Regions from separate parts of the Rhizobium sp. SL42 genome, predicted to be linked through region 3. Evidence: riboswitches for the same ligand, from Rfam matches in the RefSeq annotation. Region 3 holds a riboswitch; each other region holds the start of a gene.
The links. Region 3 has a riboswitch for cobalamin ahead of nrdH (glutaredoxin-like protein NrdH). Riboswitches for the same ligand answer to the same signal wherever they lie in the genome.
Positions count from the first base shown of each region.

Region 1 (7,929 bases), on a different replicon from region 3:
AACAATGAAAAGGGCATGCCCAAGAGCCTCGACGACGTGAAGATCCTGCAGAACATGCAGGGCGTGACCGTCATGGAAGTGGCCGAAGGCGCTGATGGCTGGGAAATCGTGCTCGACAGCCCGTTCAACCGCCGCATCCACCACAACACGCCGATGAAGCTGTCCGGTCCTGCCGCCGGCTCCGACCTCGTCAAGACGGCTGCGGATCCTGCCGGTGTCGACTGTCTCGGGACCTTCAACAACTGCGGCGCCGGCAAGACACCGTGGGGCACCTACCTCACCTGCGAAGAAAACTTCAACGGCTATTTCGGCTCCACAGACGCAAACTTCAAGATGCCGGACGACTTCAAGCGCTACGGCATTGCCGCCGAGACCCGCTACGGCTACGAGCAGTTCGACGAGCGCTTCGACGTGTCGAAGAACCCGAACGAACCGCGCCGCGCCGGCTTTGTCGTCGAGATCGATCCGTCGAATGCGTCCTCGACGCCGATCAAGCGCACCGCGCTTGGCCGGATCAAGCATGAAAACGCAGCCGTCGTGGTGGCCCGCGATGGCCGCGTGGTCGTCTATATGGGCGACGACGAGCGTGGCGAATTCCTCTACAAGTTCGTTTCCACCGGCATCTACGTCCCGGGTAGCGACACATCCAAGCTGCTCGACGAAGGCACGCTCTACGTCGCCAAGTTCTCCGACGAAGGCACCGGCGAATGGCTGGCGCTGACGGAAGAAACCACAGGCATGAAGATGGACGAGATCTGCGTCTTCACCCGCCAGGCCGCCTCGAAGGTCGGCGCGACCACCATGGACCGCCCGGAATGGGTCGCGGTCAACCCGGTTGCGATCGAAGCCTATTGCGCACTGACCAACAATTCGCACCGCGCCGTTCTCAAGGACGGCAAGATGCGCACCAATGCCGGCGGCGACGTGATGGAAATCAATGCCGCCAACCCGCGCGAAGGCAACGAGTTCGGTCAGATCGTGCGCTGGTATCCGGAAAACGACGACCATGCCGATGGCAAGTTCAAGTGGGACCTGTTCGTCATGGCCGGCAATCCGGACGTGCACAAGGACGGCGCCTATGCCGGTTCGTCCAACATCAATTCCGGTAACATGTTCAACTCGCCGGACGGCATGATGTTCGACAGCACAGGCCTCTTGTGGATCCAGACGGACGGTGAAGATTCGAACGAAGGCGACTTTATCGGCCAGGGCAACAACCAGATGCTCGCCGGCGATCCGGCCACCGGCCGCATCGAGCGCTTCCTCACCGGCCCGAAGGGCGGCGAAGTGACCGGCATGACCTGGACAGGCGATAAGCGGACGATGTTCGTCGGCATCCAGCACCCGAACGCCCCCTTCCCTGATGGCGAAGGCAAGTTGCCACGTTCGACAATCGTCGCCGTCAAGCGCGAAGACAATGCCAGAATTGGCTAAGCCCTCGCACTAGACGATCCCGAGGCGCGCCGGTTCAACCGGCGCGCTTTTTGCGTTTTCCGCTTCGCACAGGTCCCGCCAACCGCCGCGTACCCCGAAGGACACGCCCATGCTCAATGCCATTCACGCTTTGCCCGGCCTTGTCTGGGGTTATCGGATCGATCCTGCATCCGGTGCGGCAACACGGCTTCCAGCCGACGTCACGCCGGCACTGCTGGCTGACGGTCCGGGATTTCTGTGGCTGCATCTCAACATTGCGGATGCGCGCGTCGGGGCTCTTCTCGACGGCTTCGAATGGCTGACGGAGCAGGCGCGCTCCGTGTTGACCACGCATGACACGCATGCCGCCTTGACGGTGGACGACCAGATGGTGTTCGGCACCCTCGTCGACTTCCAGCGGGAGTTCGACAAGGAGACACGCGACCTCGCCTGGCTGCACTTTGCGCTGTCCGATCGGTTCATCATCACCACCAGACTGCAGCCGATCCGCTCGATCGACCGGGTCCGGGCCGCGGTGGAAAAGAACTCCGCGAAATATCGCAGTCCCATGCATCTGTTCGAGACACTTGTCGCCGAGTTCCAGCGCGGCATTATTTCGGTGGTGATCGAACTGACCGAGGAACTGAACGCGATCGAGGACTTCGTCTATGACAGCGAGTTGCGCGACGAGCGGCGCCGGCTTGCTCCTGTCCGACGGGTGGTTGTTCGGCTCTACCGTCACTTGCGCACCATGCTGTCGCTGATGCGCCGCGCCGCGGCCAGCGACGACGAGGACATGCCCTTCGGCTTCGACGAGGTGGCGCAACGGCTGACGGCAAGGCTGGAAGCCGTGGATCACGACGTGCATGCACTGCAGGAACGCGCCCGGTTGCTGCATGAGGAAATCGACTCCAAGCTGACCTCGGAGACAAACCGGCACCTTTATATCCTGTCTCTGATGACGGCCTTCCTGCTCCCGCCGTCCCTGGTCACCGGCTTTTTCGGCATGAACACATCCAACCTGCCGTTTGCGGCGGAGGCCGATGGCACAATCTTCGCGATCGGCTTCATCGTCATCTCGATTGCCGCCGCCTGGTATCTCCTGCGGCGTGCGGGCATCCTGTAGCGCAGGCTGAACGCCCGGGCCGAAACGACAATGCCCGGCACGAGGCCGGGCATTGAAGCGCTGACGGGGCGAGCTGTTCGGGCACGCCGATCAGAGAGGTATTGGCTCAATAGTAGGGCGACAGGCACTGCTGACGCGGACCATTGTAGGGCTGGAACGTGTTGCTGCGGCTGTCGTACGAGCGGTAGCGGTTGGCGCACCACTGGTAGTGGCTCGGATTGATGCCACCGGCACTTACCCGCGGCTGCGCAGCGACGGCGCCGCCGATCATCGCACCGGCTGCGAAGGCGGCCAGCGGGAACCAGGCGCCGTTGTAATAGCGATAACCGGGCCTGCGGTGCGAATAGCCACGATGGCCGTTGTGATAGTGATGGCCGTTATAGTGGCGGCGATACTCACGACGACGATACTGGACCTGGGCGACGTCGGAGCTTGCTTCGACAGGCGCGCGCGGCAGGCTCATGGCCTGTGCCGGCACGATGCCGGTGAAGCCAACAGCGGCAGCCAGTACGAGACCGGCCAGACGATTGAATGCAGTCTTCATGCGACTTTCTCCCTGCGGTTTTTCGCGACCAGCTTGGTGTCCCGGCCCATGCCCTTGAGACTGCTGATCCTGAAATGAAAAGTATCGGCTTCATCCTGAACCCAGCATTAACATTGGTTTTATTCTAAAACTTCTTGTGTTTGCGCGGTCCGGTTGGCCGCGGTCAACGACCGCGATTGCCTGTCAACGGATGGCTGTTCCGTTTGTTCCATCGCCTTGCGAAAGAACGATAAAGTGGGGAAAATCACGCCACGAAAAAGGGCGCACCCGACAAGCGGCGCGCCCTGATGATCGCCATCGTCTGGCAGAGATCACGCTTCGATTTCGATATCGCCCTTCGGCCGCGAACAGCAGGCGAGGATGTAGCCCTCGTCGATTTCCTCGTCGAGGATGCCGCCATTGTGTTCCATCTCGACCTCGCCGGAAATCTTGAGCACCTTGCAGGTGCCGCAGAGGCCGGATTCGCATGCCGCACCGATGCGCACGCCGGAGGAGCGGGCTGCCTGAAGTACCGTATGGCCTGGCGCGCAGAGTCCGTTCTTGCCGGACATGGCAAACGTGACCTTGGTCGGCTGCTCGCCATCCGAATGATCGGCAACGACGATCGGCGGCTGCGGCTTGGCCGGCTGGAAAGTCTCCTCGTGATACTGGCTCATGTCGAAGCCGGCACCGGACAGGGCCTCGCGCACCGTCGCCATGAACGGCTCAGGCCCGCAACAGAAGACCGTGCGTTCGAGAAAATCCGGGGCCAGAAGCGCGATCTTCGCCTTGTCGATACGGCCCTTCAAGCCTGACCAAAGCTGGCCTCGGCCGAGCTGTTCGATGATGAAGCCGAGCGTGAAATGCGGCATGTCGCGCGCCTTGGCTTCCAGTTCCCAACGAAAGATGATGTCGTCGGGCGAGCGGGCACAATGCAGGAAGGCGATGTCGCTGTCGGGCGAGCGGTCGCCCATGTCGCGGCTCATCGACATCATCGGAGTGATGCCGGAGCCGGCCGAGATGAACAGGTATTTCCGGCCCGGATGACGGGCATAGGAGAAATCGCCGAGCGGGCCGATCGCCTTCAGTGCCATGCCGGGCTTCAGGTTGTCGAACATCCAGCGCGTCCCGATCGAGTCCTTCTGCGCCTTGACCGTGATCGCGATCGTGTAGGGCCGCGACGGGCTGGACGACAGCGTATAGGTGCGCATCACCGGCTCGTTCGAGACCGGGATCTCCAGCGTAACGAACTGGCCGGGCTGATAGCGGAACCACAGGCCCGGCTTGTTCGGCCGGAAGGTGAACGTCATCACGTCGGGGGCTTCCGGCGTGACGGCGACGCATTCCAGCAGATGCTCCCGGTCGGACCAGGGGCGCATTTCATCAACGTGGCGATAGGGAGCGAGCATCATGTTCATCTCACGCGACCGCGGACAGGCGAGTCTTTTCACCCTGGAGACGGTTGATCATGAAGGTCGTGTACCAGTCGACGAACTGCATGACGCCACCTTCATGCTCGACCGAATAGGGGCCAGGCTCATAAGCCGGGGACCGGATGCCGAAGGCATTTTCCTCGACGATCGAGCGGTCCTGGTCATTGGTCATTTCCCAGACATGGGTCAGTTCCTCGAGGTCATAGTCGACGCCTTCGACTGCGTCCTTGTGTACCAGCCACGTGGTGGTGACGGCCGTCTCTTCGGCAGACAGGGGGGTGACGCGGAATGAGATCGCGTGATCGACGAGAATGTGGTTCCAGGTCGACGGATAGTGGAACAGAAGCATGGTGCCAATGTGCGAGGTCGAGACGTCGTCGGACAGCGGCCGCCTGACGGCGCGCTTGCCGGACATCGTGTAGCTCTCGGCTTCCTGGATCAGCGGCATGCGGGCGGTGCGGAACTGGCCGCTCGGGTCGATCTTGAACGTGCTCGGCAGGCCTGCGGCCTCGCAACGCAGCCAGTGTTCGGCGATGACCGGATCGTCACCGGCGCCCTGGACGCCGGTTGCCGTCGGGGCTTCCGGGTAGGTGCGGCAGAGTTCAGGATGGTTGCTGGCGCAGTGGTAGCACTCGCGGTTGTTCTCCCAGACGAGCTTCCAGTTGCCCTTTTCGATGATCGTGCTGCGATGAGCGACCTTGGCCTCTGACAGCCGATGCGGCTTCATGTAGGGTTCGATCGATGCACGGACCGGTGCGAAATCGGCAGGCTCGTTGGCGAGGCAGATGAAGATGTAACCGCCTACACTTTCGCAATGAACAGGCTTCAGACCGAACTCGTTCTTGTCGAAGGTTTCACCCATCTGGCGGGCGAAGACCAGCGAGCCGTCGAGATCATAGGTCCAGTTGTGATAGGGACAGACGAGCTTGGCGGAGGCGCCGCGGTCCGAGGTGCAGACGCGGTGACCGCGGTGGCGGCAGGTATTGTGGAAGGCGCGGATCACCTGGTCCTTGCCGCGTACCATGACGATCGGATAGTCGCCGACCTGGGCGGTGAAATAGTTGCCGGCGCGCGGGATCTCGCAGTCATGGCCGATAAACAGCCAGTCGCGATACCAGATCTGCTCCATGTCGAGCTTGAAATAATCCTGATCGATGTAGAAAGGCTGCTCCAGGCTGAAGCCTTCCCGGCGGTTCTTCAACTGCCGCAATACCGTGCTGTGCAGATCCATGTCGTCCTCGTTCGTTTCACCGGCGATGGAACAGGAGCGCAGCACCAATCGACCCGAAAAGGGCGATCACGGCTATCTCCGGTCGCCCACCGCGACCTCAAATATCATTGCTTCAAGGCTGGTTTCCGGGCTCTGGAGACGTCCGTTGCCAGACACGTTCGGCGCCTTCCCAGGACCTTCCCAGTGGCCTTTTGCCGTTACGTCTATCTCCACCACCGTTGCGGGGGCAGCGCCGGATTTTGACCGGCTTCCCGATTTCCCACCCTCCCTAGCAGGGCGGCACCTCGAGCTTGCAGATATCTAAACACAGGCGGCAGTCCGGTACTGCGTTGCGAAACGACACCGCCGGGAATGTTTGCGACATGCCCGCGCAAAGGCGCAAAAAGCGCGCCCCTCAAAAATGATGTGTATTTTCTTGGAGATAGAGGAGATCGGTGGCGCCCGAAACTATTGCAATGGCGCAAAATGACAATTCGAGGCGATTGGCCGCCAATGTCTGTCGCACCCGGAAGAAATCATCAGAGCGGAACGAGTTGCGTCAACCAACGTGCACTGCGGCAAGCCTCGCGAAACCTCAAGAGGTCACAGTGCCTGCAAATCATGATTAACCATGTCGCTGTAATATCGGCGTACCGAGCCAGTAACCGTCAGAGCCTCGACATGCAAAAACTTCGATATTACGCGGCCCCGAGAGTCCCCGACAAAAGCGCGACCGCGAGCAAGGCCGCGCACACGGAATTCCTGCGCACCGGCCGTATCTCGCGCCATCGCGATGACTGGCTGGCGGAGGAAAAGCGCTACCTCACCTATGCGGAGGTTGCCGTTCGCACCGGACGCCGGCTGGAAACGGCGGCGGAGACCACCCACAGCCGGATCAACGGCTTCCACCGGTCGATCCAGTTTCCGAAGATGATCTTCCACAAGACCCTCGATGACAGTCCGCATCTCGGCTACTGTCACGTCACGGCGGCGCGCACCAACTTCGCCCAATATGCCGACGTGAAATGGGCCTTCTACATTGCCAATTTCTTTGCCGAAATCGGCGGGACCGAGCAGTTCTTCGAACAGATCCGGCAAAGCTACACGCGCATGTATTTTGCCGTGGCGATCAAGCCGGAGACCGAGCAGAAGGCGATGGTGGTCGACAGGTCGATCCGTGACAACGGCTTGCTGTTTCGCACCCACGATCCGAAGGAAGCGCTGCGCAACGTGCTGATGCTCGGCGCGCGGGATACGGAAATTCGTAAGATCATCGCCAAGCTTTAGACGCCGGGCCCTCTCGCTGTCAGGCGCCGAAGCCGCCGACCGGCTTGTTCTTGTAGATCAGCCAGTCCTTGGAGGCATAGTCGTTGGCGCCGTAGATCGTGACGGTATCGCCGCCATTGGCCTTGGATGTCGACAGCGCCTTCTCGGCGAAATTGGTGAAGTCGAAGGCGTTCGGCGCCTGCTCGGAAAAACACACCCCGAAGGACATGGCCATCTGGCCCGGAGCGCGGCCGGTCGAGGAGCCGACAAAGGCCGTGGCCTTCAGCTTGGCGCGCACCAGCTCGATGACGCGGCTGACCTCATCCTCGTCGGACGTGTAGAGCAACAGCCCGAAGCGGCCGGCATCGAAGCGGCAGGCAAGATCGCCGCCGCCGGAAACCGCTTCCAGAACCTTGGCAACCTGCATCAGGAAACGTTCGGCAACAGCCGGCCCCATCTGCTCCTGGATACGGGCAAAATCGTCGATTTCACCGACGGCGACGCCGCACAGAACCGGCATGTCCGGGTTGGCATAGATCTTGGCCACGGCCTTGTTGAAGGCGCGGCGGCTGGCAAGGCGCGTGAGCGGATCGACGAACTTCGCCGCCTCGGCCTCATCGGCCTCGCGCTGCATATCGGCCAGCGATGCGGTCTTGTCGACCACGGCACGCACGACATTGCTGTTCTGATGCGCGCGCCGTTCGGTCGCGGCCTTCAGTGCCTTGATCGACTGGCCGAGCGGTGTTCCTTCAAGATCGGCTTCCGTAAGGATGGTTTTCGAGGCATTGCCGATGACTCGGCCATAGTCGGTCAGGGAAATCTTTTCCTCATTGAGCAGATTGATGAAATTGCTCATTTCAGCGCGAACCTGACCACTCTGGCGGCTCAGCAAGCCATCCTCATGATGATGAGGCAGATATTTGCGGCCCAACTCGTCGAGCGCTTCCTGGCTCTTCAG
Region 1 is NZ_CP063397.1:1,600,217-1,608,145, reverse strand. Features, by position in the region: gene IM739_RS07460 (PhoX family protein) at 1-1,434, shown strand, start outside; gene IM739_RS07455 (CorA family divalent cation transporter) at 1,544-2,539, shown strand; gene IM739_RS07450 (BA14K family protein) at 2,646-3,083, opposite strand; gene IM739_RS07445 (hybrid-cluster NAD(P)-dependent oxidoreductase) at 3,395-4,480, opposite strand; gene IM739_RS07440 (aromatic ring-hydroxylating oxygenase subunit alpha) at 4,482-5,726, opposite strand; cobalamin riboswitch at 5,826-6,028, opposite strand; gene IM739_RS07435 (DUF6656 family protein) at 6,387-6,992, shown strand; gene IM739_RS07430 (GGDEF domain-containing protein) at 7,012-7,929, opposite strand, start outside.
Region 1: another riboswitch for cobalamin. It lies ahead of IM739_RS07440 (aromatic ring-hydroxylating oxygenase subunit alpha); the one in region 3 lies ahead of nrdH (glutaredoxin-like protein NrdH).

Region 2 (7,929 bases), on a different replicon from region 3:
ACGAGGTTCGCGTATTCCTTGCCGGTGGCCCAGGCAATGAACTTTTCGGCAGAAGCGGTCTTCTGTGAACCGGCCGGAATGGCAAGGTTCCATGCCCACAGCCAGTTGCCGCGCTTGCCGAGACCCGTATCCGGTGCCAAGGCGAAGCCGACCTTGTCGGCAACCGTCGAGTCCTTCGGGTTGGTCACGAACGAGGCAGCGACAGTGGCGTCAATCCACATGCCGCACTTGCCCTGCTGGAAAAGCGCCAGGTTTTCGTTGAAGCCGTTCGACGAAGCGCCCTGCGGGCCAGCGTCGTTCATCAGCTTCACATACATGTCGAGCGTGTTTTTCCATTCCGGCTGGTCGAACTGTGGCTTCCAGTTCTCGTCGAACCAGCGTGCGCCGAAAGCATTCGACGTTGCCGTCAGGAACGCCATGTTCTCGCCCCAGCCGGCCTTGCCGCGAAGGCAAATCCCGTTGATGCCGGCTTCGCGGTCGGTCATCTTGCGAGCTGCCTCGCCGATGAATTCCCAGGTCGGCGCGTCCGGCATGGTCAAGCCGGCCTTTTCCATCAGGTCGCGACGATACATGACCATGGAGCTTTCGCCGTAGAACGGTGCGGCATAGAGCTTGTTGTCGTCGCCGGTGAGACCGGAACGGATGGCTGGCAGCAGATCGTCGACGTCATAGTCAGCGCCGAGATTGTCGAGTGGCAGGAGCCAGCCCTGCTTTGCCCAGATCGGAACTTCGTAAGTGCCGATGGTCATGATGTCGTACTGGCCGCCCTTGGTGGCGATGTCGGTTGTGACACGCTCGCGCAGGACATTTTCTTCCAGCGTGACCCATTCGACCTGGATGTCGGGGTTCTTCGCGGTGAATTCGGACGTCAGACCCTGCATGCGGATCATGTCGCCATTGTTCACGGTCGCAATGGTGAGGGTTTCGGCAGATGCCATGCCCGCAAGGGCGAGAGCTGAGCATGCGCCCAGCAAAATCGTCTTCAATGTCATGTCTTCCTCCCAGAAGAGAACTGAGCATTCGCTTTGCTCATGGGCAATTACTCACTTCATGGCCATGGAAAGTCAATGGGCATTCCATGCTGCGATGCCGCAAGAATTAGTCAGCCAATTGAAATTTCAGGATTTAATTTAATCGCAACGCTCAATTCTTCAGCAGATAACGGGCCGCGTCTTCGTCGGTAATCAGCCCATTTATATGCCCGCCGCATGCCGCAGCGCGGATGGCGGCATGTTTGCGTTGGCCGCGTGCCATGCCGATGACGGTCGAGGTGTCACGCGAGGGAATGGCAAGGCTTGCCACTCGCTCGTTGACCGGGTCGTCAAGCAGACGGCCATCCGGCCCAAAGATCCAGCCACAGATTTCACCAGTCGCGCCTGCCGTCAGCAGTGCCTCCATCTCGTCTCGCTGCAGAAAGCCGTCCAGCAGGAGCGGTGCATTGAGCGTCATCTCGCCGATACCGACGAAGGCGGCGTTGGATGATTTGCCAAGTTCGATCGTCGGGGCGACCAGCGGCTGGCGATGCAGAAGATCGCGCTCTTCTCGCGAAGATACGATAACCGGGAGCGGCATGGGGAAATGTCGGGCCTTGACCGCATCTGCCATCGAAAAGATGACGTTGAAATAGGCGGCCGATCCGTCCGGACTGATATTGCCGGTCAGCGAGACAATCTTGTGCTGCGGACATTCCATGGGCGAGAGCTGATCGACCATGGCACGTAGCGTACGTCCCGTTCCCATGGCGATAACCAGCGGGTCGGGCTGTTTCAGCCATCGTTCCAGTTCGGCGGCGCCGGCCTCCGCCACGCCAACCGTTGCCGAATCGGAGGCCGGATCACTGGGGACGATTTCGACATGCCTGAGACCGTATTTGTCTTTGACCGCCTCTCCGAGTTCCAGGCAGGCGGCAATCGGATGGTCGAGCCGTACCTTGATCAGCTTCTCGGCAACCGACAGGGACACGAGCCTTTGCGCGCTCTGGCGCGAGATGCCCATTGCAACCGCGATCTCGTCCTGGGTTCGACCGGCGACATAATACAGCCAGCCTGCTCTTGCCGCATCATCGAGCCGAGTTTGACCTTCTTGTCGCTTTGCCATCGAGATTGGACCACCCTTTCCAGATCAGTGCTGCCAACTTTAACCGCGACTGTCAAATTGCCGAAGCCGCCTCAAGCCCTGCAGGATGTAAATCTGCAGGTTTGATGATTTGTGTGAACCAGTCGATTGTGTGGCGAAGCCCTTGTTCCAGGGGAATTTCAGGCCGCCAATCGAGAAGATCGCCGGCGCGGCGGATATCCGGTTGCCGCCGCCGTGGATCATCGATCGGCAAGCGAAGATCGACCACATCCTTGCTGGTCGGGATTTCGCGCTGAACCATTACGGCCAGTTGGTGGATAGTGAATTCGTCCGGATTGCTCAGGTGATCGGCCATGCAGGATTGAGTTCTCGTTCCATCATCGCGACCAGCCCGCGGCCGGTGAGAGCCTGGACAACCAGATTGGACGATGCGGCCTTCGTCGGGCTGCATGTGCGGACCACAGGCATTGAACAGCCTGGCGACGCGCGCGTCTACGCGGCCGAGGCGAAAGAGATCGAAACACGGCCTTGAACAAAAAAATCGGCTACTCCTGCAAATGTACGAATGTGCCTATTCTCTTCCCCGGAAGATATGCTTGGCGGACCTGTCTGCGCCCGTATTTTGAGAGGCGTATCAGGGAAGTCGCTTGAAAAGCACGCCGCTGACGAGCGCTCTTCGAAGGTAAGGCATTCCTCCAGGTTTATTTGCAACTTGATCGCGAACCTCCGCCCGGTGTCGGCAGCTTGGCGGCCATTGGAATTGCTCCGTCTTCAGAATCTGCTGGACAAAATATCTGATCGACATATACGTAACGATATTACATTACGAAACGAAGCAGGATTGGGTGGTGCTCACCATGTGCAGGCTTGACCGAATGCCCCGTCAGGCCCTAAGCATTGGATCGACGGTTCCCCAATTGGATGACTCCAAGGGGATTAATAGGGAACACGGTGCGGAAGACCCAATTGGGACCAAAACCGTGGCTGCCCCCGCAACTGTAAGCGGATTGCCGTCCATCGTGGTGCGAAAGCGCCAGGCCACTGCGAGTTGACTCGTGGGAAGGCCGATGGACAGCAGATATCCGCGAGCCAGGAGACCTGCCGTCACAGAAGAGAAACCGCAACGGACGGGGTGTTCCGATGGAAAAGATCTGGCTTGAAAGCAGCGCGTCTGTGCGCTTTTTTTGCAATGCCATTTTGCCTCCGGAGATAACCGACGGGGGAGAATTATGGCGCCTGCGAAACAACACACGGTAACCGTTTGTACGGATTGCCGAATCACCGGCACGGCTTGCCGGCCCGGACTGAAGCTCCTCGCTCACCTGAATGCGTGTCTGTCAAAGATGGATGCGTCTGCCAATCGTGACTTTGCGGTTGAAGGCACGGTCTGCATGGCGGGCTGCTGGAGACCTTGCACCATCGCTTTCCAGGCAAGCGGCAAGGCCACTTATCTGTTCGGTGATATAGAGCCTGATGCCGATATCGAAGCGTTGGTGGAATTCGCCAAACTTTACGGCGAACGGCCCGACGGCATGACCCGGGAGGCAGAGCGTCCCCGCGGGCTCGGCGGCAAGGTTCTTGCGCGCATCCCGGCCTCCGTTCTTGTCTCTGAACGGTCTGGGGAGCGTCTCCAGTGAGCTGCGATGCGACCGGTACATCAATCACCGTCTCCAATCTCGGCTGGGGGCCGAAACCGGGCCACTTTCTCGTGCGAGGGGTCAATTTCGCCCTGGATGCCGGAGATCGGCTTGCGATCATAGGTCCGAATGGAGCTGGAAAGACGTCGCTTTTGCGCTGCCTGTATCGTGGCGTCTCACCGCGGGAGGGAAAGGTCGAGGTCGGCGGTGAAGACATCTGGCAAATCGGTTCCCGGCAGGTTGCGCGCCGGATTGCGGTGGTGCTCCAGGAGATGCCGGCAGACTTTCCATTCAGCGTTCGCGACGTGGTGTTGATGGGGCGTATTCCCTGGCGCGAAGGCCTGACCGGCTGGACCGACGAGGATCGCCAGGAGGTTGCCCATGCGCTTGAACACCTGAATCTCAGGCATCTTGCCGCGCGCCAGTTTTCCACCCTGTCGGGAGGCGAGAAGCAGCGCGTGCTGGTTGCCCGCGCTCTCACCCAGAAGCCCGAGATCATCATTCTCGATGAGCCGACCAACCATCTCGACATCCGTCATCAGCTCGAGATTCTCAATCTGTTGCGCACGCTCAAGCTCACCATCATCACCACGCTGCACGACATCAACCTGGCCGGTGATTTCGCAACGCATGTTGCGCTGATGCGCGATGGCCGCATGACCGCGTTCGGAACGCCGGACAATGTTCTGACATCCCATGCCGTGTCGGCCACTTTCGGCGTGGCGGCCACGGCCCATCCGGTGCCGGGTAACGGAACGGCACGCTTCTCGTTTTCACTCGAAACAGTCTGATTTAAAAGGATTTTACATGTCTTACCGACGCTTGGCCGCATCCACCGCAGGTTTCCTCGTTTCCGCCCTGTTCGCCAGTTCGGCGCTTGCCTATCCGGTGACCGTCAAGAGTTGCAACCGCGATGTCACATTCGAGGCCGCACCAAGCCGTGCAGTTTCCAACGACGTCAATCTGACCGAGATGATGCTGGCATTGAAGCTTCAGGACCACATGGCTGGCTACACCGGCGTCTCCGGCTGGAAGACCCTGGACGAAAAAATCAGGCAGGGCGTCAAGGAGCTACCCGAACTGTCACCCAAATATCCGACCAAGGAGGTGTTGTTGAATGCCGACGCCGACTTCTATTTCGCCGGTTGGAATTACGGCATGAAAGTGGGCGGCGAAGTTACCCCGGAGACGCTCGATGCCTTCAAGATCAAGGTTTACGAACTGACGGAATCCTGCATTCACATCATGGCAAAGGACAAGCCGACGATGAACGATATGTTTGTCGATCTCGTCAATCTCGGCAAGATCTTCGGCGTCGAAGATCGCGCCAATGAGCTTGTAGCCGGCTATGAAAGTAGCTTGGCCGAGATCCGAAACCGTATCGGCGAGGTGAAGGAGCCGGTCCGCGTCTTCGTCTATGATTCAGGCACGGAGAAGCCGTTCACCTCCGGCCGGTACGGAATTCCCACTGCGATGATCGAGGCCGCCGGCGGCGTCAACATTATGGATGATGTTGAGAAAAGCTGGACGGAAATCTCATGGGAGCCGGTCATCGAACGCAATCCGCAAGTGATCGTCATCGTCAACTATGGCGATGTGACGGCCGATCAGAAGATTGCCTTCATGAAGGAAAACCCGGCCTTCAAAAATCTCGATGCGGTGAAGCAGAACCGTTTCGTGGTTCTGGAATACGTCGAGGCGACACCGGGACCGCGGAATATCGATGGCATCGGCCGACTGGCTGATGTGCTGCATCCCCGCAATATGTAGGCAGCCTACTTGGCCGCGAACACGCTGCATCATCGGGCTTCAACGCGTCCGGTGATGCACATTTTATCGATAAGATTGGCATGTGATGACGGGTAGCAGGATGTTGATATGGGCGGTGCTTGCCGTCGCGGCGATGGGCTTGTGCCTGACGGCCGGTGTATCCTTCGGAGCCGCACCCATCCCGTTCACCACGGTCTGGTCGATTGTCGCCAACAAGCTTCATCCCGGCATCGTCGAGGCGACTTGGTCGCCCGGCCGCGAAAGTATTGTCTGGGATGTGCGCTTCCCACGCGTGATCCTTGCTGGTCTCGTCGGCGCGGGTCTGGCCGTCGTTGGTGCTGTCCTCCAGGCGGTTACGCGCAATCCATTGGCAGACCCACATTTGCTCGGCGTCTCCTCGGGCGGCGCGCTGGGGGCGATCGTTGCCCTGCTGCATACAGGACTGATCTTCGGGCTCGTCACCGTACCACTGTTTGCCTTCATCGGTGCGCTCTGCGCAACGCTGGCTGTCATGGCGGTCACCCGCTATTCGGGGGCTGCTGCCGACCGGCTTGTGCTCTCGGGTGTCGCGGTCGCCTTTGTCGCGACCGCGCTCGGCAACCTCACAATTTTCCTCGGCGATCCGCGCGCGGCGCATACCGTGGTTTTCTGGATGTTGGGTGGGTTGGGCCTCGCGCAGTGGTCACACCTGCTTTATCCCGCGCTGGCGCTTGCTCTGTCTCTGGGCTGGCTGATGCTGCGAGCGCGCGAAATCAATGCGCTCGCCATGGGAGACGAGACTGCGGCAACTCTGGGCATACCCGTCGCGCGGTTTCGGGCGCAACTGTTCGTCATCACGGCGCTTCTGACAGGTGTCATGGTGGCCTTTTCTGGCGCTATCGGCTTTGTCGGGCTGCTGATCCCCCATGTCGTCCGCCTGGTTGGAGGCGGCGACAATGTTCGCGTCATTCCACTGTCCGCTTTTGTCGGCGCGATCGTGCTGATCCTTGCCGATATCGCCGCCCGCGTCGCCATGGCTCCGGAAGACATGCCGATCGGCGTTGTTACCGGCCTGGTGGGCGGTGTTGCGTTCATCGTTTTACTACGTCGCCGATAGGCGCGAGCCAGATTCTGGCGTCGATTCCTCACCGCCTATTGCTCCATTTTCGTTTTGGCCTAGGATGAAGCAAAACGAAAAACGGGGAGGGGACGATGATTTTTTCTGCACGCCAGGCTGAAATCATGGCAATTGCGAAGGAGCAGGGCCGCGTCCTGGTCGATGAGCTCGCCGCGCGTTTTGCCGTCACGCCGCAGACCATCCGCAAGGATCTAAACGATCTTTGTGACACGAGAGCGCTCAACCGCATTCACGGTGGCGCCGTTTTTCCCAATGGAAATGAAAACGTTAAGTACGAGGCGCGCCGCTCCATGGCGGCGATCGAAAAGCAGGCGATCGGCCGGGCAGCGGCTGCACTCATCCCGGACAATTCCTCCCTATTCATCAATATCGGCACCACGACAGAGGCCGTCGGGGAGGCGCTTGTTGACCACAAGGAACTGATGGTAATCACAAATAACATCAATGTGGCCAATCGGTTGCGCGTTTATCCCTCGATCGAGGTCGTCATCGCAGGCGGTGTTGTCCGTGGTGCCGATGGGGGCATCGTCGGTGAGGCAGCGGTCGACTTCATCCGCCAGTTCAAGGTCGATTTTGCGGTCATCGGTGTTTCGGCCATCGATGAGGATGGCGCGCTGCTGGATTTCGATTTTCGCGAAGTGAAGGTTGCGCAGGCCATCATCGCCAATGCCCGCCATGTCGTCCTTGTTTCCGATGCCTCCAAGTTCGAACGCACGGCACCCGTCCGGATCGGCCATATATCACAGGTTCACACCTTTATCACCGATCATTGTCCCTCCCAGAACGTCCGGGCTATCTGCCTGGACAGGGAGGTGCAACTGATCGAGACGACCCCGTCGGACATTGACCTTGAACAATCGAATTAACTTTCGTTTGACATTCGTTTTGATTTCATTTTAGATAATCGTGCTTTCGCAATCGCAATATATGCTGCGCCGCGAAATACGGGGGGATGATGACGGACGAGCCTATCTACGATCTGTTTGTGATCGGTGGCGGCATCAATGGCTGCGGCATCGCCCGTGACGCTGCTGGCCGTGGCTATTCTGTGGCTCTTGCCGAAATGAACGATTTCGCCTCCGGTACCTCGTCCGGTGCGACCAAGCTGATTCATGGCGGTCTGCGTTACCTCGAACATTATGAATTTCGCCTGGTGCGCGAAGCGCTGATGGAGCGGGAAGTGCTCTGGGCAATGGCGCCGCATGTGATTTGGCCGCTCAGGTTTGTCCTGCCGTTTCAAAAGGGCGGCATTCGCCCGGCCTGGCTGATCCGTCTCGGCCTGTTTCTCTATGATCATCTTGGCGGTCGAAAGCTGCTTCCGGCAACGAA
Region 2 is NZ_CP063397.1:716,584-724,512, forward strand. Features, by position in the region: gene IM739_RS03185 (ABC transporter substrate-binding protein) at 1-992, opposite strand, end outside; gene IM739_RS03190 (sugar-binding transcriptional regulator) at 1,144-2,097, opposite strand; gene IM739_RS03195 (hypothetical protein) at 2,240-2,608, shown strand; cobalamin riboswitch at 2,966-3,196, shown strand; gene IM739_RS03200 (DUF1636 family protein) at 3,306-3,713, shown strand; gene IM739_RS03205 (ABC transporter ATP-binding protein) at 3,710-4,504, shown strand; gene IM739_RS03210 (ABC transporter substrate-binding protein) at 4,521-5,483, shown strand; gene IM739_RS03215 (FecCD family ABC transporter permease) at 5,569-6,579, shown strand; gene IM739_RS03220 (DeoR/GlpR family DNA-binding transcription regulator) at 6,675-7,466, shown strand; gene glpD (glycerol-3-phosphate dehydrogenase) at 7,556-7,929, shown strand, end outside.
Region 2: another riboswitch for cobalamin. It lies ahead of IM739_RS03200 (DUF1636 family protein); the one in region 3 lies ahead of nrdH (glutaredoxin-like protein NrdH).

Region 3 (7,929 bases):
TCAGCAATGCCCGTCGCACCGAAGCGGCGCAACTCGCCGTGGCATGAAAAATCGTCGACCGGCGTGGCGCTGCCCGCCGGTCGTCCCATCCCTCCGTGTCACGCCGAAAGCCGCCCGCCATGCCCTATCTCGATCTTGCCGGCCATCGTCTTCACTATCGAATCGACGGCGATGTCGCCGGCAGACCGTGGTTGCTGTTCTGCAATTCGCTCGGTACCGACCTCGGCATGTGGGACAGGCAGGTGGCCGCACTGACGCAGACTTACCGGGTGCTGCGCTACGACAGGCGCGGCCACGGCCGGTCTTCCGCTCCACCGGCTCGTTATGCGCTTTCCGATCTCGGCGGCGACGTTCTGGCGCTGCTCGATGCGTTGAACATCGACCGGGTGCATTTTTGCGGCCTCTCTATCGGCGGCCTGACCGGACAATGGCTTGCCATCCATGCCGGCGATCGCCTGGGCAAGGTCGTCCTCTGCGCCACCGCCGCCCGGATCGGGACAAGCGACGGCTGGGAAGACCGCATGCAAGCCGTGCGGAAGAGCGGTCTCGGCGGGCTGGTCGTAGCCACCTCAGATCGGTGGTTCACACCTGATTTCACCCTAGCAGAGCCGGAGCTGGTGGGTGGCATTCTCGACCGTTTCGCCGCAACAAGCCCAGAGGGTTACGTCGGTTGCTGCTCGGCGCTAGCAGATGCTGATCTTCGCGGCGAGCTTGACCGGATATACCATTCTTTGCTGACAGTTTCCGGCGAAGACGATGCGGTCTGCCCACCTTCAGACCTCAAGGCGATTGCCGCGAATGTGCAGCGTGGGCGGCATGTTGCGCTGGCAGGACGTCATATCGTCAACATCGAATCGTCAGCAGCGTTCAATGCCGTGCTTTCCGATTTTCTGCAAAACGGCTGAGCCGATCCATGCGAGAAGAGAGTGCGCCAGACTGCCGAATGATCGGCCTCTTCGTGAGCCGCGTGCAATCGACCAGAAGGCGTGGTGACTACCTTCGACACGGTGCGCTCGAAGGTGGCACCGATCGGTGCCTTCGCTGTTATGCGGTGTTCCAATGACATGGGTTGCGCATCCACCATATGCATTCGCCACTGCGCAAGGCCGAGAAAGCCCCGGTTATCAGGGCTAGTGCCGACGGGTAGCAGAGGCGAGTTCCGGTTATCCCCGTCAAATTCGGGCTAGGTGAATCGTATCTGTTGACGGAAGTATTGTCTCGTCTACTATATGTAGTGTTCGAGGTTCCCATCGATTCGTCAGCGGATCAAGGGCTAAGACGGGAATTCGGTAGCGGACATGAGGTCCGATAAGCCGAGGCTGCCCCCGCAACTGTGAACGGCGAGTGCCTGCTCCATCATGCCACTGGGTTTTCCCGGGAAGGCGGAACAAGTGCTGTGACCCGTGAGCCAGGAGACCTGCCTTGAAAGATACGTCCGCCGGCGGGGTGCTCGGCAGGGTGCGGTTGATCGTGTCCGGATGAAACCGGGTGTGCGCCGTTCTCGCTCCCCCGTCAAATCGTCTGCTTCGGGGTGAAGGCCATGAACATGTCATTCCAGACCATCACTGACCCGTAGTCCTTCCGACTGCGGCTTTTCGTACCGCCATTTCCACATTGACCATTTCGCTCCGGCTGACGCCAGTCCGGCCGCTCCCTTCTGCGTCCATTCTCCACGAGGAACTCATGTCGATCACCGTCTATTCCAAGCCCGCCTGCGTTCAATGCACCGCCACCACTCGCGCCCTTGATCGTCAGGGCATCGACTATACTGTGGTCGATGTCTCCGAGGATGCGCAGGCCTTCGCACTCGTGTCCGAACTTGGTTATCGTCAGGTGCCGGTTGTCATCGCCGGTGAGCAGCATTGGGCGGGCTTCCGCCCCGACATGATCAGCGCGTTGGCTTAAGGCCCACGATGATGGGCGGTCTCGTCTACTTCTCTAGCCGATCGGAAAACACCCGCCGCTTCGTTGAGAAGATCGGGGGCGACGCCTTGCGTCTGCCGATCGATGGAACGGACGAGCCGCCGATGCCCAGTGAGCCCTTTGTGCTGATTACGCCGACCTATGGCGGCGGTGGGGATAAGGGTGCGGTACCGAAGCCCGTCATCCGGTTTCTCAACAATCCACAGACCCGACATCTCCTCCGCGGCGTGATCGCGGCGGGCAACACGAACTTCGGCGAGGCCTATGGGCGCGCCGGCAAGATCATCGCCGACAAATGCGGCGTGCCACTCCTCTACCGGTTCGAGCTTCTCGGAACGCAAGAAGACGTTGCCGCCGTCAGACAGGGACTGGAACGATTTTGGACACGCTGACCCATACTAAGACGGGCACCCCCACCGAAGGCACGCATGATTATCATGCGCTGAACGCCATGCTGAACCTCTATGACGAGGAGGGCAAAATCCAGTTCGACAAGGACCGGCAGGCGGCCAAGCAGTATTTCCTTGAGCACGTCAACCAGAACACAGTCTTCTTCCATAACCTCCGGGAGAAGCTCGATTACCTGGTGGCGGAGGAATACTACGAGCGCGAAGTGCTAGACCAGTATGCGTTCAATTTCGTCCGCGACCTCTTCGATGACGCCTATGGCCGCAAGTTCCGCTTTCCCACCTTTCTCGGCGCATTCAAATACTACACCTCCTATACGTTGAAGACCTTCGATGGAAAGCGCTACCTGGAGCGCTATGAGGACCGCGTCTGCATGGTGGCGCTAACGCTGGCGCGCGGCAATGAACAGCTTGCCCGCGATCTGGTCGACGAGATCATCTCCGGCCGTTTCCAGCCGGCGACGCCGACCTTCCTCAATGCCGGCAAGAAGCAGCGCGGCGAGCTTGTTTCCTGCTTTCTGCTGCGGGTCGAAGACAACATGGAGAGCATCGGCCGCTCGATCAATTCGGCCCTGCAGCTCTCCAAACGCGGCGGTGGCGTGGCGCTGTCGCTCACCAATATCAGAGAGATGGGCGCGCCGATCAAGCAGATCGAGAACCAGTCTTCCGGCGTCATTCCGGTGATGAAGCTGCTGGAGGATTCCTTTTCCTACGCCAACCAGCTTGGCGCGCGCCAAGGTGCGGGCGCCGTCTATCTGCATGCCCACCACCCCGATATCATGCGCTTCCTCGATACCAAGCGCGAGAATGCCGACGAGAAGATCCGCATCAAGACGCTGTCGCTCGGCGTCGTCATTCCCGACATCACCTTCGAACTCGCGAAGAACAACGAGGACATGTATCTGTTTTCGCCGCATGACGTGGAGCGGGTCTATGGCGTGGCCTTCACCGAAATCTCGGTGACGGAGAAATATCGCGAGATGGTCGAGGATGCGCGTATCGCCAAGAAGAAGATCAAGGCGCGGGACTTCTTCCAGGTGATCGCCGAGATCCAGTTCGAAAGCGGCTATCCCTACATCATGTTCGAGGACACGGTGAACCGGGAAAACCCGATCACCGGCCGCATATCCATGAGCAATCTCTGCTCGGAAATCCTGCAGGTGAGTGAGGCAAGCCGCTTCAACGAGGATCTCTCTTATGCAGAGATGGGCAAGGACATTTCCTGCAATCTCGGATCCTTGAACATTGCGTCCGCGATGGATTCATCCGACTTCGGCAAGACGATCGAGACCTCGATCCGGGCGCTGACCGCCGTCTCCGAAATGAGCAACATCACCTCGGTTCCCTCCGTCGCCAAGGGCAATGACGATAGTCATGCTATCGGCCTCGGACAGATGAACCTGCACGGCTATCTCGCCCGCGAGCACATCTTCTACGGCTCGGAAGAAGGCATCGATTTCACCAATATCTACTTTTACACGGTGACCTATCACGCGCTGAGGGCTTCAAACCGTCTCGCGGTGGAGAAGGGACGAAGCTTCAAGGGCTTCGCAAACTCCAAATATGCCTCGGGCGAGTATTTCGACAAATATACCGCGCGGGAATGGAAGCCGGCGACGGAGAAAGTTGCCGAACTCTTCGAAAAGGCCGGCATCCACGTTCCGACGCAGGACGACTGGATGGAATTGAAAGCCGCCGTCATCACGAGCGGTCTCTACAATCAGAACCTCCAGGCAGTCCCCCCGACGGGCTCGATCTCCTACATCAACCACTCGACCTCCTCGATCCATCCGATCGTCTCGAAGATCGAAATCCGCAAGGAAGGCAAGATCGGCCGCGTCTACTATCCGGCCGCATATCTCACCAATGAGAATGTCGAGTATTACCAGGATGCCTATGAGATCGGGCCGGAGAAGATTATCGACACCTATGCGGCGGCCACGCAGCATGTCGACCAGGGCCTGTCGCTGACGCTGTTCTTCCGTGACACTGCGACCACCCTCGACATCAATCGTGCCCAGATCTACGCGTGGAAAAAAGGCATCAAGACCATCTACTACATCCGCCTTCGCCAGATGGCGCTGACCGGCACGGAAGTGCAGGGCTGCGTTTCCTGTGCGCTATGACAGCAAGGATCAATCGCATGAACATCCAAGTTAAGAGCAAGTCAACTCGACCGGCCAGTACCATCCGCGCGGTCAACTGGAACCGCATAGAGGACGACAAGGATCTCGAGGTCTGGAACCGGCTCACCTCGAATTTCTGGCTCCCGGAAAAGGTGCCGCTATCAAACGACATCCCCTCATGGGCTATGCTGAGGCCTGAAGAGCAGACGCTGACGATCCGTGTCTTCACCGGGCTGACATTGCTCGACACGATCCAGAACGGGGTCGGCGCGGTGCGATTGATGGCCGACACCCAGACCAGCCATGAGGAGGCCGTGCTCTCCAACATCTCCTTCATGGAAGCGGTTCATGCGCGCTCCTATTCCTCGATCTTCTCGACGCTCTGCTCGACGCCGGATGTCGACGATGCCTATCGCTGGTCGGAGGAAAACGAGTTCCTGCAAAAGAAGTCGGCATTGATCATGGAGCAGTATGACGGCGCAGACCCCCTGAAGAAAAAGGTAGCGTCCGTCTTCCTCGAAAGCTTCCTGTTCTATTCCGGCTTCTACCTGCCGATGTACTGGTCGAGCCGCGCCAAGCTTACCAACACCGCCGACCTGATCCGGCTTATCATCCGCGACGAGGCGGTGCATGGCTACTATATCGGCTACAAGTTCCAGCGCGCACTCGAGCGCGAGCCGGAAGCGCGTCGCCAGGAGATCAAGGACTTCGCCTTCGACCTGATGCTCGAACTCTACGACAACGAGGCGCGCTACACAGAAGATCTCTATGACGGAGTCGGCCTGACCGAGGATGTGAAGAAATTCCTACACTACAATGCCAACAAGGCATTGATGAATCTCGGCTATGAGGCGCTATTCCCGCCGGAAGCCTGCAAGGTCAATCCGGCAATCCTCTCTGCGCTCTCTCCAAACGCAGACGAGAACCACGATTTCTTCTCAGGTTCCGGTTCATCCTATGTCATCGGCAAGGCGGTGGCGACCGAGGACGAAGACTGGGATTTTTGATCCTGGAAATAGTAGCCGGGATGGATATTCGTCAAAGGGAAGGCGGTCGGTGGTTTCCCGGCTCGGCCTCGATGTGGCGCAGGCAGTAAGGCAAGGGAGCACATCCTCGCGAGATGCTTATTGATGTCAGGCGTCTGTAACGCGATCAGAAAGAACGGCCTGCGGGAGCTGCCGCGGCACCATCGCCGCGGCACGCATTTTCCCTATATGGCCGATTGACTGATCCGGCTTCGCCCCTTCAATGGCAACAGCTGCTTCTTTTCTCGTCTTTTGTGCCGAAGCAATCCGCCTCGCGATTGTCCTTGCTCCCGGCATTCTTGCCCGGTGGCAGATCCATGGCGATGTTGGCGGCAAAAAAGCCGTTTGGCTTCAGGGTAAAGCCTGCATATTCGACCGGCATGATCGGGAAATCCTCTGGCTTGCAGACATGGGTATGGCCAAAGGAATGCCAGAGCACCACGTCTGCATTCTCGATCTCACGGTTCTGCTGGACATATTTCGGCAGGCCGTCACCGCCGGCATGCACATTCGGGTAGTCTCCGCTTGCATATTTCTCCGCGGGATCAAAAGCCGTGACCCAGATATGCTTCTTGGCGAAACCGCCACGCTGAGCAACGGTGGAGCCATCCTGCGCCAGCATCAGCGGGCTCGGCATGACCACCATCTTGTAACCCGGCGCCTTGCCGACCGAATTCTGGACGTTGGTGTTCTGCACCTTCCAGTAACGGCCCGTTTCGCCGCTGGCGATTGCGGGTGAATCCAGTTCGCGCTTCAGCACCCTGGTCCTGGTGTCAAAGACATTGCCATAGGGGTTGTCGTCACCCCAGGGGCGCGGCACGAATTCGTGCTCGGTCACGGTATTGCCGCCGCCATCGACATCCATGTGCAGGCGGGCATTGAAGAAATGCTGGTGGGTCGGTCCGCCGAGATTGTCATCAACCATGCCACCCCACGGATAGGTCTCGCCCGGAGCGACGGCGGCCGTCTGGATGATGCCGGTGAGCTTGGCCTCGAGCTGGATCGTGCCGTCCTGGTAGAGATACCAGTAGAAGCCGTAGTCGTAGTTGCCGACGGTGGCGAAGAAGGAAATGACCAGCCGGCGCGAGCGGCGCACCTCGAAGATACCGTTGCGGAATTCATAGTGCTTCCAGAGGATGCCGTAGTCCTCCTCGTGCATGCAGATGGCGTTCTTCATCACAGTCGGCTGACCGAAATCGTCGGCGGAAGGCACATCGAAATAGTGGATATGGCCGAGGCAGTCGCAGCCGAGTTCCAGGCAATTGGCCAGACGTCCGAGACCATATTCGCCAGCGTCGAAAGCGCTTTTCCAGAAGTGGTTGGCGGTCGGATCTGCATAGGGCACCACCATTTCGGTGACCGAAGCGCGGAAGATGACAGGGCGGTGCTTGCCGTTGTCCTTTATTCCCAACTCATGCAGCACCAGGCCTTCGCGCGGCGTGAAGCCAACTCGGAACGACCAGTTCTGCCATTCGACCTTCCAGCCGTCGACGGTGAAGCTCGGACCCTCCGGCTGGACGATGTCCAGCGGCTTCACACCCTCACGCGTCTGTGGAAAGGTCTCCTGGCCGTAATTGCGCTTCTTCTTCGGCACGGGGATGATCTTTTCGTCATCGACGAGATCGACAACCTCGTTCTTGACCAGATCGACGACCGCGACCACGCCCTCGATCGGATGGGCATAGGCATTGTCGCGCACGTCTTCGCGCCAATAGGACACGGCGCGGACGATGCGCTGCCCCTTTTCGAACTCAAGACCGAAGTAACCCGACGAAAACGGATCGATCTGGACGAGAGGAATGTCCTCGTCAGTGATGCCGCGTTTCTTGACGGCGGCGATCCAGCGCGGGTCAGACTTGACGGTCGCCTCGACGGTTTCGAACTCGCACAACATCACCGGCGGCTGGCCATAAGGCATCTGGTCGAGCGGCAGGCGGGTGAAGGCCGTCACGGATGCGCTGGTGAGATCGACGATGGCCTCGAAGGTTTCACCATTGCTGATGTCGAGCGCCAATAGGAAGGCGAGACGGGCAAGAGGCAGGCCTTTGCGGAAGGCCGCCATGTCCGCCTTGGTGGGCTCCTCGAGCCGAATGATCGGAAAGCGGATTGTTGCGGCAAGTGCCTTATCCCGCTTGAGGATGGCAACGGCAGTGCCGATTTCCGTGAGGCTCAATGGGTCGAGCGGATGGGTTTTGACGACAACGGCGTCCATGGTTTTGACCTCATTCTGGGAGAGTTGGGTGGCACCGCCGAGAAGGCGGTGCCTGTTTTGGCAAGAGGTCTACTGGCCGGTGGCGCGGATGCAGATCTCGCTCACCATGGTCTCGCCATGGATGCAGAAGAGTTGGCAGAAGACATGGGCGTCTGTGGCAAGCACCAGGGTCATTGCGGTGAGCATGGTCAGGGAGAGCACCAGCAGGCGATCACCCGGATTGAGGCTGACGAACG
Region 3 is NZ_CP063398.1:505,370-513,298, reverse strand. Features, by position in the region: gene IM739_RS21275 (MFS transporter) at 1-47, shown strand, start outside; gene pcaD (3-oxoadipate enol-lactonase) at 120-905, shown strand; cobalamin riboswitch at 1,225-1,439, shown strand; gene nrdH (glutaredoxin-like protein NrdH) at 1,684-1,905, shown strand; gene nrdI (class Ib ribonucleoside-diphosphate reductase assembly flavoprotein NrdI) at 1,917-2,315, shown strand; gene nrdE (class 1b ribonucleoside-diphosphate reductase subunit alpha) at 2,375-4,456, shown strand; gene nrdF (class 1b ribonucleoside-diphosphate reductase subunit beta) at 4,474-5,463, shown strand; gene IM739_RS21245 (primary-amine oxidase) at 5,702-7,693, opposite strand; gene IM739_RS21240 (hypothetical protein) at 7,763-7,929, opposite strand, start outside.

Region 4 (7,929 bases), 280 kb from region 3:
TGGCCGGGATAGCGATTGCCGAAACCTGACAACCCGACGCGCGCCAAAAGCTCAAGCGCCTTGACCTGGGCATCGTTCCTGGACCAGCCCTTCACATGCACCGGCCCTTCCATCACGTTTTGCAGTGCCGTCATATGCGGAAAGAGGTTGAAACGCTGGAAGACCATGCCGGTCATCCGCCGCTGCCTTGCGACATGGCCCGGTGCGAGCGGATGGAAACGCTCGTTCTGCTCGGTGAAGCCCTGCAGCTCTCCCTTGACGAATACCCTTCCGGCAGAGATCGCCTCCAGCTGGTTGATGCAGCGCAACAGCGTCGACTTACCGGATCCGGAAGGCCCGATTGCAACGCAGACCTCACCGCGCCGGACCAACAGGTTCACGCCTTTGAGCGCGTGGACCGACCCGTAGAATTTATGGATGTTCTGCATTTCGACGCAGACGTCCGATTTGACGATTGTATCCATGGCTTCACTCCGCCCTGGCTGGATTGGGCGAGACGCCCTTACCAAAGTGACGTTCGAGAAAATGCTGGCCAACCATCAGCAGGCTCGTGATGGCGAGATACCAGGCACCCGACACCATCAGCAGTGGGATCGGCAGGTAGAGCCTGTTGGCGATCGCATTCGTGGCGAACATTAGGTCGAGCGTGAAGGGCACGGCGAGCACCAGGGATGTCATCTTCAGCATGCCGATGGTTTCATTGCCTGTGGGTGGAATTATCACGCGCATGGCCTGGGGCATCAGGATGCGCCACCAGATCTTGGCCGGCCGCATTCCCAAGGCTTGGGCTGCCTCCGCCTGACCGTGATCTATGGAGTTGAACCCCGCCCGGAAGATTTCGGTCAGATAGGCGGACTCGTTGAACCCCAGCCCGAGAATGGCGGCGACCGCCGGTGTCACGAGATAGCGTGTTTCAATTCCGGCAATTTCCGGCCCGAATGGAATGGACAGCGAAAGATGCGGAAACAGGACAGCGAACAGGCCCCAGAACAACAATTGTGTGTAGATCGGCGTTCCGCGGAAGAACCAGATCCAGCTATAGGCGAGGCCCTTCAGAACCGGATTGTCGCTGTCGCGCATGATCACCAGCACCCCCGCGACAAAGATAGCGACCGCCATGGCGACAACCGTCAACAGCAGTGTCCAGCCGACGCCTCGAACGACCTGCGGCCAGAACAGATATTTCAGGAAAACGTCCCAATGAAAGTTCGGATTGACGGCGACAGCGTGCGCCGCCTGGAGGGCGATGACTGCGATCACGGCCACCGCCAGCCAACGGCCCGGGTGCCGGCGCGGAACAATGATGTTCCGCGCGACATCCGGCTTAGACGCTGCAGACGTGGTAGCGACGGTCCGCATGGTATCTGCGTCCAAAGCCACGGCATCAATCCTTGACTGTCGGATTGACTTCGGCCTTCTTCACAATTTCGGTGCCGACGCCCCAGCTGTCGAACAGGGCCTTGTACGTGCCTTCCGCGATCAGCGCGTTGACGGTATCGGCGACAAGCTCAGTCAATTCGGCATCCGCCTTCGCGACGGCGATCCCGTTCGGTCCCCGCTCGCTGAACACACCGGTGGTCGGCGAGACGACTTCCAACTGGCCCTTGGATTGCTTCGCGGCATAGCCGACGGTCGAACCGCCGGAGATCGTCGCATCCGCACCGCCGGCGGCGACACGGGTCAAGGCTTCCGTCTGTGTTGCAAAGGGCAGAATGTCGATCGCGGGCTTTCCGGCAGCGGTGCACGCCTTGTCCGCCTCGTTGACGATGCCCTCGTGCCAGGAGCCTGACTGGATTGCAATTTTCCGACCACAGAAGTCGGCAGGATCAAAATTCGACGGATTACCGGCCTTGACGGCCCACAAGCTTCCGCTGTCGGAATAGCTGACGAAATTTACCACCTTCATCCGCTCGTTGCTGATCGTGAAAGCGGAGACGCCGAGATCGAATTTGGTCCCGAGTGCGGGCAGGATGGCATCGAAGGCTGATGTCTGGAAGTCGATCTTGACGCCGAGTTTCGCACCGATGGCATTGGCGATGTCGACATCGATGCCTTCTGGCGTCTGGCCGTCCTTCTCGCTGAGATATTCCCAGGGAGCATAGGCTGTATCGGAGCCGATCGAAATCACACCGGCCGACTTGATCTTGGCGGGAAGGCGCGCAGCCAGCGCGGCATCGACCTTGATACCCGAAGTATCAAAGCCGTCGGCAAGGACGGGACTACAGAATGCTGTTGCCACCAGGATCGCGGCACCAACGTTTGATGTCAGGCAATTACGCATGTTGGACATTGAGTTCCCCATTATTTTTGCTTCGAGTTACGCAGATAAGTTCAGCTTGGGAGGATGCACATCTCTGGCTCGATGACAGCAATATGCGTGAACGAGTGAATGCCGTCTAATAGTATAATTGAGGCTATCTATTCCCCTGGGTTATTGAAACCAAGGACAGGTGGCCAAGCGGTCAGGCGCGAGATGTCCGGCGGGGCTGGGACAACCCGGCTGAATGTGACAATTTACGAACGCGCTTGCCTTTCGCGGCAGCCATTGACGGCTGCTAGACCATATTCGCTGTCCGGCGGCGTGGACTTGCGCATTATTTCTCCGCCTCTGCGTTGCGTTCTAGCCGTGTGGCGCATAATGCTTTCTTTGATGGTTCCGCCCGATGAAACGACGGCGGATGAAAAGGGAACACGGTGCGGACTACCCATCAGGGACCAAAACCGTGGCTGCCCCCGCAACTGTAAGCGGTGAGCGATGTCCAACGATGCCATTGGCCGATATTGCGGCTGATAAGGCGGACTGAGCCAAGACCCGTGAGCCAGGAGACCTGCCATCGCTGGGCCACGACATCCGTGGTGTTTGTTCGAGCCGCGCGGTGGGCGCGGTAGAGGGTTATGCCATGCATATTATGGAAGGCTATTTGCCGGCCGCGCACGCAGTCGGCTGGGGCGCGATTTCCGCGCCATTTGTGATTTATGGCGCCCGGCGCATTGTCACGCTTGTGCGTGAAAAACCGGAAATCAAGCTTTTGATGGCAGCATCCGGCGCCTATGTATTCGTCTTGTCTGCGCTCAAGATCCCGTCTGTTACCGGGAGCTGCTCGCATCCGACGGGAACCGGGCTTGCGGCATCGCTGTTCGGCCCCACGGTCACCACCGTGCTCGGGACGATTGTCCTTCTGTTTCAGGCTTTGCTACTGGCACATGGCGGACTGACCACGCTGGGCGCCAATATCTTCTCCATGGCCATCGTTGGTCCATTTGTCGCCTATGGCCTCTTCAGGGGCATAACAGGTGCCGGCTTCAGCGGCGCAATCGCGATCTTTGTCGCTGCGACGCTTGGTGACCTGGCGACCTATGTGACGACCTCTCTGCAGCTCGCTCTCGCATTTCCGGATCCGGTATCGGGCATCACAGGCGCTGCTGCGAAATTTCTGGGTATTTTTGCGGTCACGCAGGTGCCATTGGCCATCAGCGAAGGCCTGTTGACGGTCATCGTCTTCAACCTGCTGCAGCGATACAGCCGCGGCGAACTGAACGCCCTCAACATCTTTACCGCGAAGGCCTGATCATGCTGAAACGTAACCTCTGGATGTTGTTTGCGGTCATCGCCCTGGCAATCCTGCCGTTGATCATTCACCATGGCGGAGACGCCGAATTTGCCGGTGCGGACGGCGAAGCTGAAGCCGCCATCACCGAAATTCAGCCAGACTACACGCCCTGGGCTGCGCCTTTGTGGGAGCCGCCGAGCGGCGAGATCGAAAGCCTGCTGTTTGCTCTGCAGGCAGCACTTGGCGCAGGTCTCGTCGGCTTCTATTTCGGTCGTCGCTCGTCGCCGGCAAAGCGCCCGGATATCAAGTAGACGATGCGTGCGATCGATCGCTGTGCCCAGACCAACCGGTGGCGACACTACGCCACCGGTGAAAAGCTTCTGCTTGCCGTCGGCCTTATGATCATCTCGCTGGATTCTGTCGGATGGACAGGCCAGATCGGCCTGCTGATCGCGATACTGGCATTGATGAAGACAGGCCCCGGACTGCGGCTGCACGACATATTCAAGGCTGCCCGCGTCCCCATGCTGTTCATCATCACGGGAACACTGGCGCAACTCGTCTCCGTCAGGATGGTCGGATTTGTTCCGACATTGTCGCTTGTCTCCACGGATGCTGCCTATTCTGCAGGTTTCGTGGCACTCAGAAGCACCACCTGCATTGCGGCCCTGCTGCTTCTGGCATTGACCACGCCTCTCTCCAGCATCGTTCAATTGCTGCAGCGGATGGGCCTGAATGCGGAATTGTCCGATATCGCCATGGCAATGTTCAGGCTCATCTGGCTGCTGCTGGATTGTCTTGAGGCCGGCCAACAATCGCTCGGTTCCCGATTGGGCTATACCAGCAACCGGCGGATGCTAACGTCCAACGGTCTTTTGCTCGCATCCCTGCTGCCGCGAGTGCTCGGACGCGCCCAGCGCATAGAGGCGGGCCTCGCAGCGAGAGGCTATGGTGGCCGTCTGAACTTCATTTCGGTGGAACAGCCGGCATCGAACGTGCGGTTGCTGATGATCACCTGCCTTCTGGGCTCGGTTGCCGTCTTGATGTGGTGCGCCCCATGATCCTGCAGGCACGCGCTGTCGATTTCAGCTACGACGACGGGACCCGGGCGCTCGACCAGGCCTCCCTTGTGGTGAACCGGCGAGAAATCATGGCGATCCTTGGTGCGAACGGTGCTGGTAAGTCGACCCTGCTGTCGACGCTGAACGGCACGTTCAAACCTGCCGCCGGCGAAGTCCTGCTCAATGGCAATCCGGTCAGCTACAGCCGCAAAGGCCTCGTCGAGCTCCGGTCGCAGGTCGGACTGGTGTTGCAGGATCCCGACGATCAACTTTTTGCCGCGACCGTCTTCGAAGATGTGTCGTTCGGGCCGCTCAATCTCGGCCTTTCGGTGAGCGAAGCCCGGACACGGGTACAGGAGGCGCTCGCCGTCATGGGGATCGAAGCGCTGTCGCATCGACCGACGCATTTGCTGAGCTTCGGGCAGCGCAAGCGGGTTGCCATCGCCGGCGTATTGGCCATGTCGCCCGCTGTTCTTCTTCTCGACGAACCGACCGCCGGCCTTGACCCGAAATCGGTCGACGAACTCTGCGAGACCCTGCGAAGCCTTGCGACGCAGGGCGTTGCCGTGGTGATTGCCACGCATGACATGGATATCGCCTACAATTGGGCCGATCAGGTCGCAGTCTTCGCCAGAGGCAAAATCATCATGGAAGGGCGCGCTGAACATGTGTTCGGTGAAAGCAACTTCCAGCAAGACACCGATTTGCGCCTTCCCCTCATCTATCAGCTGTCGAGCGAATTGCGAAACAGCGGACTGATTTCGCAAGACGGCGACCTGCCGCGAAGCGTGCCGGAGCTGGTGCAACAGCTTCGCGCGCGTCAGGGCTGAAACGGCACCGCCACATGCCTTCAGGGATGCGATCAGTTTGCATCCGTCCATGTGCCGGTTCAGGCGACCTCAGGCGGCAGGTCGCCCTTGTCCGCTTCAGGCAATGTCCGGAAGGCCACCGATCAGCTTGTCGAGCGTGATAGGATAGTGCCTGACCCTCACCCTCGTGGCATTGTAGATCGCATTGGCGATCGCAGCCGAGACACCACACAAGCCGAGCTCTCCGACACCTTTTGCCTTCATCGGAGATGAATATGGATCCACTTCGTCCAGGAAGATGACATCCTGATGAGGTATGTCGGCGTGGACCGGCACCTCGTAGCCGGCGAGATCGTGGTTGACGAAAAAGCCCCGGCGACGATCGACCGCGAGTTCTTCCGACAAGGCGCCGCCGACACCCATTGTCATTGCACCGATCACCTGGCTCCGTGCGGTAACGGGATTGAGAATTCGCCCGGCCGCGCAGACCGCAAGCATGCGGCGAACACGTGTTTCACCGGTTGCCCTGTCGACACCCACCTCGACAAAATGGGCGCCGAATGTCGACTGCTGATGGGTCTTTGCCAGATCGCCCCATTCGATCCCGTCCTCGGCGGACAGCCCGTCGACACCCGCCGCCTCGCCAAGCCGTGCCACCCTGTTGCCACTGCGGACCTCGCCATTTTCAAAAACGGCGGCATCCGAGTTGAAGCCGAGAGCAGTTGCCACGGCCTGTCGCAGTTTCACGCATGCGGCATAGACCGCGGACGTCGAACAATTCGCACCGAACTGCCCCCCGGAGCCGGCCGACACGGGAAATCGGGAATCACCAAGCCTGACGATCACCTTGTCGATCGGCAATCCGAGCATCTCGGCAGCGGTTTGCGCGATAATGGTATAGCTGCCTGTGCCGATGTCCGTCATATCGGTTTCAACAGTGACCATACCCTGCCGATCGAGCCGAACCCTGGCTGCCGATGGAACGAGCAGATTGTTGCGAAACGCCGTAGCAACTCCGAGGCCAACGAGCCAGTTGCCATCCCGACGGGTTCCCGGTCGTCCCCGGTCCTTCCAGCCAAAGCGCTCCGCTCCCAACTCGAGACAGCCGATCAGATTGCGGTGACTGAAACGCCGGTCAGGGTTTTCGGGATCCACCTGGGTGTCATTGCGGATCCGAAAAGCAACCGGGTCCATGTCGAGTTTCTCCGCCATTTCGTCAATGGCGATTTCCAGCGCCATCAGGCCCGGCGCTTCGCCCGGCGCCCGCATGGCATTGCCTTCTGGCAGGTCCAGCGTCGCAAGCCGCATCGCCGTCATCCGGTTTGCACCGGCATACAAGAGACGCGTCTGCATGACGGCAGGTTCCGGTCCGCCGCCTTTAAGATCCCCCGACCAGCTTTCATGGGCAATCGCGGTAATTTCGCCGTCACGTTCCGCACCGATCCGGACACGTTGGATTGTCGCCGGACGATGGGTGGTGTTGTTCGCCATGAACGGACGGGGCAAAGCAACTTTCACGGTTCTCCCCGACGCCTTGGCGGCAAAGGCCGCCAACACCGCATCGGCCCGCAGGAAAAGTTTTCCACCGAAGCCACCACCAATGTAAGGCGACTTCAGATGAATCTTTTCCTTGTCGATGCCAAGGGTCGTCGCCAGATCGGTGCGCCACCAGTCTATCATCTGGCTCGATGTCCAGACGGTCAATTCGTCGCCCTGCCAGGCGGCAATCGACGCATGCGGCTCCATCATCGAATGGGATTGATCCGGCGTTGTATATTCTTCGTCGATGGTCACGGGCGCTGACCGAAAGGCGCCGTCGAAATCGCCGAAAGCGCTGTCCGGCGGCGTGTCATCTGTATCCTTGGGCTTTGTCGCCGCATGCCGTTCGTCTCGCAGGGAGAAACGCCCCTTTTCTTCGGCATATTCGACCTTCACCAGCGCGGCTGCGGCCCGCGCCTGCTCGAAGGTCTCCGCAACGACGACCGCAACCGCCTGATGATAATGCTGAATTTCACCTCCACCAAAGAGATTGGCGGTATTGTGCTTCCCTTTATCGCGGGCGCCTACAGCGAGGGTCGTAACCACCGCGATCACACCCGGCGCTTTCTCCGCGGCATCGACATCCATGGTCGTGATACGACCCTTGGCAATGCCGGATCCTACCGGATAACCATAGGCATATCGATGGCCCGGATCGTGCCATTCGTAGGCATATGTCGCCTTGCCTGTGACCTTCTGTTCACCGTCGATCCGGCGGACAGGCCGGCCGACGACGTTGAGCTGGTCGATCGGATTGGTGAGGGCTGGACGATCAAACTTCATGGCATCACCCTCTTGCGTCTTCGATCACCGCCGCGAGCGTGCGCTCGACGAGGTCAAGTTTGAAGCGGTTCTGGTCCGTGGGATGAGCACCGGAGAATGCGGCAGCCACGGCCGCCTTGGCCCCTTTGTGTAGTTCTGCCTCTGCAGCCTCGACGCGCCATGGCTTGGGCGCAACACCACCGACCG
Region 4 is NZ_CP063398.1:32,615-40,543, forward strand. Features, by position in the region: gene IM739_RS19310 (amino acid ABC transporter ATP-binding protein) at 1-464, opposite strand, end outside; gene IM739_RS19315 (amino acid ABC transporter permease) at 469-1,380, opposite strand; gene IM739_RS19320 (ABC transporter substrate-binding protein) at 1,385-2,290, opposite strand; cobalamin riboswitch at 2,635-2,850, shown strand; gene IM739_RS19325 (energy-coupling factor ABC transporter permease) at 2,901-3,569, shown strand; gene IM739_RS19330 (energy-coupling factor ABC transporter substrate-binding protein) at 3,572-3,862, shown strand; gene IM739_RS19335 (CbiQ family ECF transporter T component) at 3,866-4,612, shown strand; gene IM739_RS19340 (energy-coupling factor ABC transporter ATP-binding protein) at 4,609-5,442, shown strand; gene paoC (aldehyde oxidoreductase molybdenum-binding subunit PaoC) at 5,539-7,743, opposite strand; gene IM739_RS19350 (FAD binding domain-containing protein) at 7,748-7,929, opposite strand, start outside.
Region 4: another riboswitch for cobalamin. It lies ahead of IM739_RS19325 (energy-coupling factor ABC transporter permease); the one in region 3 lies ahead of nrdH (glutaredoxin-like protein NrdH).